One region of the Paenibacillus sp. NPDC058177 genome, then DNA from elsewhere that is predicted to be linked to it. Evidence: riboswitches for the same ligand, from Rfam matches in the RefSeq annotation. Region 1 holds a riboswitch; each other region holds the start of a gene.

Evidence for each region. A riboswitch is a leader RNA that binds a small molecule or an ion and turns the genes downstream of it on or off. The one in region 1 is predicted to bind cyclic di-GMP.
Region 2: it holds a riboswitch for cyclic di-GMP, as region 1 does, so the genes downstream of both, ACFVU8_RS18340 (flagellar assembly protein A) here and ACFVU8_RS24390 (choice-of-anchor A family protein) in region 1, are expected to answer to the same signal.
Region 3: it holds a riboswitch for cyclic di-GMP, as region 1 does, so the genes downstream of both, ACFVU8_RS10235 (thiamine pyrophosphate-binding protein) here and ACFVU8_RS24390 (choice-of-anchor A family protein) in region 1, are expected to answer to the same signal.
Region 4: it holds a riboswitch for cyclic di-GMP, as region 1 does, so the genes downstream of both, ACFVU8_RS25450 (glycosyl hydrolase) here and ACFVU8_RS24390 (choice-of-anchor A family protein) in region 1, are expected to answer to the same signal.

What each region holds. Positions count from the first base shown of each region.
Region 1 is NZ_JBHVVB010000007.1:179,640-181,843, reverse strand. It holds gene ACFVU8_RS24400 (ASCH domain-containing protein) at 1-109, shown strand, start outside; gene ACFVU8_RS24395 (YhjD family protein) at 296-703, opposite strand; cyclic di-GMP riboswitch class I at 1,172-1,261, shown strand; gene ACFVU8_RS24390 (choice-of-anchor A family protein) at 1,351-2,204, shown strand, end outside.
Region 2 is NZ_JBHVVB010000004.1:255,382-257,585, reverse strand. It holds gene ACFVU8_RS18345 (FUSC family protein) at 1-563, shown strand, start outside; cyclic di-GMP riboswitch class I at 875-966, shown strand; gene ACFVU8_RS18340 (flagellar assembly protein A) at 1,070-2,204, shown strand, end outside.
Region 3 is NZ_JBHVVB010000002.1:44,950-47,153, reverse strand. It holds gene ACFVU8_RS10235 (thiamine pyrophosphate-binding protein) at 1-1,122, opposite strand, end outside; cyclic di-GMP riboswitch class I at 1,308-1,401, opposite strand; gene ACFVU8_RS10230 (methyl-accepting chemotaxis protein) at 1,970-2,204, opposite strand, start outside.
Region 4 is NZ_JBHVVB010000008.1:150,070-152,273, forward strand. It holds gene ACFVU8_RS25450 (glycosyl hydrolase) at 1-831, opposite strand, end outside; cyclic di-GMP riboswitch class I at 842-922, opposite strand; gene ACFVU8_RS25455 (sugar phosphate nucleotidyltransferase) at 1,090-2,204, opposite strand, start outside.

The DNA.
Region 1 (2,204 bases):
CTTCGCTTGGGAGCTAGAGAATGTTCGTCCGCTGGTTCATCACGTTCCGGCCAAAGGTCGGCTAGGATTCTGGGAGTATCCCCTTTCTGAAGAGGAGGAGCATTTCTGATCCTTGTTTAACAAAAATCGTGATATTTTTTAAGCTAATTTTTATCTTAAGATCAGCTTATTTTCAGGTTCGGGGGTTATATTGGATTTACCAAACGCCCCCCAGTGTTTAGTGGTATAGATTTGGGTCCTGCCAACTCCCATGGCAGGGCCTATTTTTTTAACCGATCCTTGGCATAGGGTGGATTTAGAGTTGAGGGGCAGGCTTGATTCCATATTGCTCCTGCTCATTTCGGAAAGCTGAAATATCCAGTCCTAGGTATCTGCGCATATGGATTCCTGCTTGGGCGGCAATGAGTTCATTCAGCAGCAGCATCCGTTCGTGATATCCCCGGCAGATGAATTTGGCTTCAAGGCCATGCGGGAGCTTATGTTGTTCATATACTTTGATGCCGCGCATTCTCATCTCCGTGCGGATATCCCTGAGATCTGCAGTAGCTGCACTGGCTGCCGTATCCAGAACTTCAAGATAAGGTGAAGGTGTTCGAAGCTGTGCGGAAATGATGCTGGCATCGCGTTCAAAAGCGGATAGGATCAGCGGGAGAAGCAAATACGATTTTACCAGATGATTGTCTATACTCTCGGCTTTGTGCATGCATATCACCACCTAAAATGAGAACGTATATTCCTATTCTACTCCGGATTTCAAAAAATATTCAATGGTATTTATAAACAAACATATATATGTGATTTAATTCACAATTTATTTGGAGGAATGATATTATATTTAATTTGAAATACTAAAAAGAAGACTATTGTAATATTGAAGGAGAAGTGGGCCATGGAGCATGAGGGGAATATTTGTCGGGGGATGCTGTTCGGACTGTTCCTGAGTATTCCGTTATGGATATCAATTATCGGCTGGATACAGCTGTTCTAAAAAGAGGATAAAATGACGATTTGAAGCGCCTTTTGGCGCTTTTTTTATTTAAAGATTGTACAAAAAGGAATTCGTTGACAATGTGATAACGCCAAGCTAAACTATTGGTAAATTCATAATAAAACCCATTACATGGGCCTATCGTATGCTGTTTTGCGGGTATTTCTAGCAATTTATTATCGTCATGTATAATAGCAAACCGTCTGAAAAGGCGGGACGCAAAGTCCAGGAGTCTAAAGTGCTAATCAGTGCCATGACCGTCCGACTGCCATGAAGAGAGCTTCTCTACTTCTTGGTGGTCTTTTTTTGTTGTCATCGTAGCTGCTACGAGATCATATAGAATTTAATAGGAGGTGTAAGCATTGAGGAAAAAAATGAAGTCGGCAGTGAAATTGTTCCTGGCAGGGCTGCTGACTGTGGGAAGCACGTTTTCCCTGGGCGTCCCTGTGAACGCAACATCGGGCTTGCCGTATACCCCGACGCCAGTCTTGGGGGTTGCCGGGAATTTTAATGCTTTTGTGTTTGGAGATTTCACGCAGTCGAGCGACCAGATTCACGGGCGACTTGCCGCCGCAGGGAATATCAGCCTGAAAAGTTATGGTGTATCTAAGGATGCCCCGGGCGGCGATGTTCTAATTGCGGGAGGAAACATTAATCTGACTGATGGAACTGTGTATGGCACAGCCGTTTACGGGGGGTCTTTGACCAAGGAAAGGGCTGATATCAAAGAAGGCGAGAGAAAGGCTACTCCAATTGATTTTGCTAGAGAAAAGCAATTTCTGATTAATAAATCGGCTGAGCTGGCGTCTCTCCCTGAAGCAGGATCGTTCACTAAAGAGTACGGGAAAATAACGATTAACGCCCCGGGAGCTTTTAATGTAGTGAATTTATCTGCCTCTGATTTGAAGGATGCCAATGGTCTTCAGTTCAACATTTCAAACAATGGCACTGTTATAGTCAATGTTAGCGGAGGCGCAGTCAGCATTCCGAGTTTTCAAATCTGGGGAGGAAGCCCCCGGAAGGTATTATTTAATTTTTATCAAGCAGGCTCAATCAGTATAGCTAATACAACCATAGAAGGTACAATTCTGGCGCCGAAAGCAAGTGTGTTCTACAATTACGCGGAATTGCATGGTACGTTGATAGCCACTTCATTCAACGGTTTTGTGCAAATGCACCATTATCCGTTTGAAGGAACCACCCCGTCAACAACGCC
Region 2 (2,204 bases), on a different contig from region 1:
CCGCTGGTGAACAAAGTACGGAGAAGAGCAATGCGGTATCGAAACAAGCCGGTGAACTGCTGAAGCGAAGCGGCAAGAAGCAGAAAGAAATTCATTACACGCTATCGCATTACCAATGCCGAAATGAATTGAACAGGCTTAGTACAGTTACTTCTCATCTTAAAACTGTTCATGCCTACGTGAAGGAAATTATAGATGAGATCGCCCTGCTGCCACCGCATTATGCAGCCGCAGAAGGGATGGCCGGTTCTCTGGAAGCCACTGCCGATTGCATCGCATTGTACGGAACAGAAACCCTGTCGGATACCGAACGCCCCCGTTCTCTCCCGGATGCCCTGCATCATGCGCGGGAATTGCAGCTCTCTTGCTTCTCCCAGCTTCAGAGCCATTGCCCTCTGACAGCTATGCGCGATCTTGGTGCAGTCTTCTCGCACCTGAACCGGGTGCTGGATGAGGTGGAACGGGCGGAATATGCCACCTGTTCGGCGGTACCGCACGAGGCTAAGCGAGACATCGCCCAAGGAATTCATTACATGAAAAAAGGACTCTCCCACAAGTTATAAAGCGGAGAGTCCTTTTATTTTACTAAAACCATCTTACACGTTATAATTAAGGAAATGTGGAATATATAGCCACTTTCTACGGATTATGTGATCCTGTGAGAGACGTCCCGGGCCATCCGGCTTAGACGCCTCTCTTTTACATGTGAATGGTCTGGGTGAAATTATTTATTCCCTATTGTCAATTCGTTACTTTAGCACTAAAATTAAAAGGATTTAATGCCGACATTTTAAATATACGACGTACCGGCGCCTTCTTTTTTTGTCGATTTTAGTCGATTAAAGTGCCTGATGCTGAGTATACATCATTGATCCATTTTTAAAGGCAAACTATTCGAAAGGGTAGGACGCAAAGCAATGGGCCTAAGAATGCACAAGCTGCATTTATGGTTGCCAGGCTGCCAATTAGACGCCTGCATGGCGGATATTCCTAGCGGATTATCGTACCGGAATGACGGTACTCTCTATGTACAGATGCCTTTGATTATACAAAGAAGCGAGGTAACAGAATGACGCACCGCCCTGATCGAAATGACGTAAAAGAACTTACCCGGCCTTTGCCGATAGATCCCTCTGAATCCATCTTGAATGATGCTACGCAATCTCTACCATCGGACGACACCAACAATAAGAATGGCATCATCATTATTCAAAACAATCAATTTTTCATCACCTCACCCTTATCTGGCGGCAAACCTGCTGTCGTCTCTCCCGTGTCTCCCGTAGTCCTTAGGAAGAACCGGCAGATCATTACTACCCCTACAGAAGTATTGTCATCCGACCGCCTGGAATGGGAGATTGAAGAATCAGCCCCGTACGAGATTACAGTCTCCGAAGACAAGCTGTCTGCCTTCCTTACCGTGCGGCGGGTAGAACAGTACGCTTGGCGCCTGAAGAACTGTGCAGCCACGAACAACATCGCTGTCAGTGCGGAGCAGGACAAGAAAGCCCTGCTGTCTACACTTCGCATCGAGCAGGTCCTGGCTGATTTTGATAAAAGATCCATCTCACAGAACCTCAATATTCCCGCAATCTACGAGGAATTGAACCGCCCCACCGGACGGCCAGTCCGTGTAGCGGAAGGCACTGCGCCCAAACCCGCGACCAATGCACGAATCGAAATTCCTTTCTCCGAGGAAGCCCTAACAGCCGAAATCTTTCATCGAAACGTGAGCGGACAGGAAGGGCAGAATTACCCGGACATCCCCGAAGTTCAGGAGGGTGACATCATAGCCATCAAGCATCCATCCATCGAAGGGGTACCCGGATATGATGTGTACGGACATCTGCTTCCTGCTACGCCACCTGAAGATATCCGACTTACCGCCAAGGAACATACACAGCTTGTGTCTGGAGTGAAGGTCATGGCGCTTCGTACCGGAAGACCCCGCCTGACAGGAGTGAAGGGCTCTACCTTTGATATTGCTGCAGCGCACAGGGTCCTGGGGAATGTCAATGCTGAGACCGGGCATATCGTATTCGCGGGGGACGTTGCTGTTCACGGCGATGTGGAAGAGCAGATGATTATTGAAGCGATTGGAAATGTCTATATTTACGGAAGTGTGAAGAATGCGACCATCGTGGCAACCGGAAGTATTTGGATTCGGGGCGATGTGACGGAGAGCAAGCTGTATTCGGGATATC
Region 3 (2,204 bases), on a different contig from region 1:
GTATGGAATAAAGTCACTCATCACGCTCATAACTGAAGCCAGGGACAGGCCTGGAAGCTCAGGCAGTTCTTCCCGATAGTTAAAGCTTGGAGTATTATGTTTGGTCACAGAATCTCTATCCAGGTGTTCAAGATAATACACAAGATTATCACGCAGATCCCCGGTGACCGGTATAGTTTTGGAGGTCAGAATCTTGCCTACAAACGTTGGGTCACTATCGAACTGAATTAATGTCTCTGGATGATTCTCGCGTTTTAGATTACAGATAGTCATATCGCTCAGACGGGAGCCCAGCACGATATACAAATCACTACGATTCAGCATGTCATCGCCATGTGTACATCCGCCGACACCGACAGGACCGTGATACAGCGGGTGATCCCAAGGAATAGCACCTTTGCCGCCAGGAGAAGTCACGACAGGGATGTTGAATGTTTCAGCCAGTTCAATCAGCTCTTTGTGAGCCCCGGAACGGTTAACACCTTTACCGGCAATAATCAGTGGGTTCTCAGCATTGTTAATAGCGTTGATTACACGGTCATAATTGGAGATGCTAACGAGCGATTCACGCTCTGGATAAACTACCGGGAATTCTTCCAGAAGTTCAGTCTGAACGTCGAATGGCAAGCAAAGATGAACGGGACCACGGTTACCGCTCAGAGCAATTGAGATAGCATGATTGAAAATGGTGCTTAAGTTATCGCCACGTTCTACAAGCTTACTGAACAGGGTAGCGGGTTTAAACATATCGGCAAGATCAGCCAGATATGAGGAAGAATCCTGACATTGCGGAATACCTAGTTCTTTTATAGATTGATGCCCTGTAATAAATAACACCGGAATGTTATTCGCCTTGGCATGGGCCGCTGCAGTAAGCAGATTCGTTCCTCCGGGACCGGATGTCCCGAAAGCAACGCCTAGTCCGCCAGTCTTAAGGGCATAGCCTGCGGCTTCAAAGCCGGAACTGGATTCATGTCTTCCAGGAATAAACTCAATACCGTAATCCACCATCTTTAGAACTAAGGGACAAATGGATTTACCAATAATACCAAATGAATGGGTTACTCCGAGGTTACGTAGTGCCTCCGCCATATAATCTGCGACTGTCTTCAAAAAAAACACCTCTCAAGTAAATGAATTGGGTTAAGTAAAAGATAAATATATTATCGTTCTGGTAACGCCAAATGTTTAGAACGATACTAACAGGTACAAAGAAACAACAAAACCTGTGCTCGAATAATGGAGCACAGGTTGGAAGCAAAAAACCGCCAATCAGACCGCGAAATTAAGTCGATCCTCCTGGTTTTCTCTGCAACCTGGCAGTCATGGCCCCCAAAAAAATGAGGCTGTAGATCCATGGCTTTGCGTCATTCCTTTTCAGGAATTTTGCCCATATAAATGTTATAACTAATTATAAGAATAATTTTCCTTTACATTATATTCCTAGCTCGTCTTTGTCAATATATTTTACACAAACGAACTCGGAATTTGACGAAAAATATGAAATAAAGTAGGAATTTAGTTTTAATTTAAAATGTATCCAAGGGTGCATTGCAAAATGGAATGCGGTTACAAAATAGGCCTGAAATATGCATATCATTCAGAGAAAAAGCAAGATTGTATTAAAGGGATTGGTGTAAAAATGCAAATTAGATGAAAACAGCTGAATGGACAAGATTAGATATTAATTGAAGAAATTAGTTGGAGTTATATTTACGATGATGTTTTTCATGAAAGGCAATGAATCCAAGTGCTCAATTTCTTTTGGACTGCACAGGAGGGAACTGGGTTAAAAGTAGGGTGTTTGAAAGGGGAGAGGATAAACTTTATTTGTGGGTACGAACTTCTAGAAAGGTCTGAAAGTGATATAATGCAAACGTTTCATAAGTTACAAAACAGCCGTGAAAGTTTGAACTTATACGGCTGTTTTGTGTTAAAAGGAACAAAAATAAAAATTTTATGACAAGTTCTAAAATTTAAAAATATGAATCGTTTTTTGTAGCTGAAAGACGGCTGACGTCATTTTTTCAGACTCATCCGCAACGGATTGGAGGGCATTGATCTGCTCACTCATCGATGCAGAGACTTCCTCGGTGCTGGCTGCTGTCTGCTCTGTAATTGCTGAAATATTCTCAATCGCAGAGGAGATCTTCAGAGCACTGTCCAGCATCAGGTCGCTTTCCGAAGAGAAGGCGGCGATTTGC
Region 4 (2,204 bases), on a different contig from region 1:
ATGGCTTTGTTTATAATCGTTCTCATATATATCCGCGGCGAGAATGTCTACTTTATCCGCCCCCGGATAGGTCAGGGCATACGGATCAGCCCAAGCATTCGGGGCATTCGGACTCCATACCCACAGCAGATTATTTAATTTATGAACGTTAACAAAACGGTCATACATAATATTCCAAAGTGCGGCGAAATTATTTTTCTTTCCCCACCAGAACCAGTCTCCGTTCATTTCGTGATACGGCCGCCATAATACGGGCACCCCTGCATCACGCAGGCTTTTCAAAGGTACAGCCACCTTATCCAGTTCGGCAATCAGGTTGTTGTACTGTACTGTCCCTGGAGTAACGTACTTGTTAAACTCCTCTTGGCTGAGACTTCTGGAGACATTGGACCAATCATAGCTGGTTCCCGGCAGGTTGGCATGGAAGGTCATGGCGACTACTCCGCCGCTTTTGTGCCAGTTGATGGCGCTGTTCACTACATTCTGGCGATACCAGGCAACCTGACTCTCATTCTGGCCACTGATGGCCCCCATCTCGTAACCGTGCAGTGCGGCATATTTACCGCTGGTGTCTTGCAGCTTAAGATTGAACTCGTCGGGACTCTCCAGGTAGTCATGCTGCCCTGCAATAATTCCTTTTCCAGATAAAGAGTACATATAATTAAGCAACTTTACAGCTTCAGGCGAGGCAGCGGGATTAACCGGAGTACCGGAGCTTGCAGCTCCTGCCGCAGACGGGACGATTCCCATTCCAAGGGGAAGGGCTGTCAGAAACAGAACAAGGGACAGGAGGGCGCGCAACAAACGATACTTACGGTAAGCTTTCAACATACATCTCCCTTTCGGTAGCCAGGCTGCCATTCTTGCGAAAGGCCCTGTGGCTTTGCGTCCCTACCTTTCGATAGGTTTGCCTTTTGTCGAATTAGAGGGTTTATTCCTCTTACCGTAAATATCGACGCTATTTAATTATTTTTTAGTGCATTTATGAAAAAAATATCATTTTTGAGTCTTTATACCTGTTTTGTAAGTTTCGCATTTGGTTAAATAGATAGTTTGTTCTATTAAATTTCCTGACATTGGAATCCGGTCCTAGGAGATAAACTGATGCAGCCCAATATCTTCCCAATTCAGGGTGATACGGATATTATCTTCCTCCACCAGTTCAGAGCCTGTCTGCACTTCAATAAACTCCACATCCGTCAAAGCCAGGATGGCATGCTTGGTGCCCTCCGGAATACGGACCACATCGCCAGCCTTCACGTTGTGCATTTTCTCATTCAGCACAATGCTGGCTTCCCCACTGATAATGGTCCAGATCTCACTGCGTTTGCGGTGCAACTGGTAGCTGATATTCTTGCCCTGTGAGATGCAAATCCGTTTGGTCAGCACCTCATTGCCCTCTTCATATTTCACATAATCAATGACACGATAATGGCCCCAGCGACGCTCCTCGTACATCGGGCGCTGATCAAACGACTTCAGCACCTCCTTGATCCGTGGGCTTTCCGCCTTATGGGTTACGAGAATACCGTCAGGACTGGCAGCGATAATTAGATCTTTCGCCCCAATGACTGTTATAGGAATATCCAGTTCATTCACGAGGCAGGTGCCTTCCGAATCAGCTGTGACAACGCCTTTGCCAACATGATTACTGCTCATCTCTTCCGTCAATGTATTCCACGTGCCGAGGTCCTTCCAGAAGCCGTCATACGGCTGAACAACAATTCGCTCTTCCTTTTCTACCACTTCGTAGTCAAAGCTAATAGAAGACAGTAGCTTATACTGCTTCTGCAGTTCCTCATAGTTGAGAGGCAGCCCCTTGCGTTGCAGAATATCCAGCAGATACCCGAGACGGAAAGCAAACACACCACAGTTCCACAGCGCATTGCGGCTGATTAGCTCCTCGGCCTGAACGCGATCCGGCTTCTCCTGGAAATGGCTTACCTGCATAAAGCCGCTCACCGCAGGCTCATCGGAGGTCGGGATGATATACCCGTATTTCTCCGAAGCATGCTCAGGCACCACACCCATGAGCGCCAAATTTGCGCCGCTCTCCTCTATCGTTTGTTCAAGCTGGGCTACAGTTTCAAAGAAAGAAGCCTCAACATAAGGGTCCACTGGCAAAATAGCCACCGTCTCAGCAGGCGATACGCCAGCTACTGTATATAAATAAGCCGCCGTCAGCGCAATAGCCGGGAAGGTAT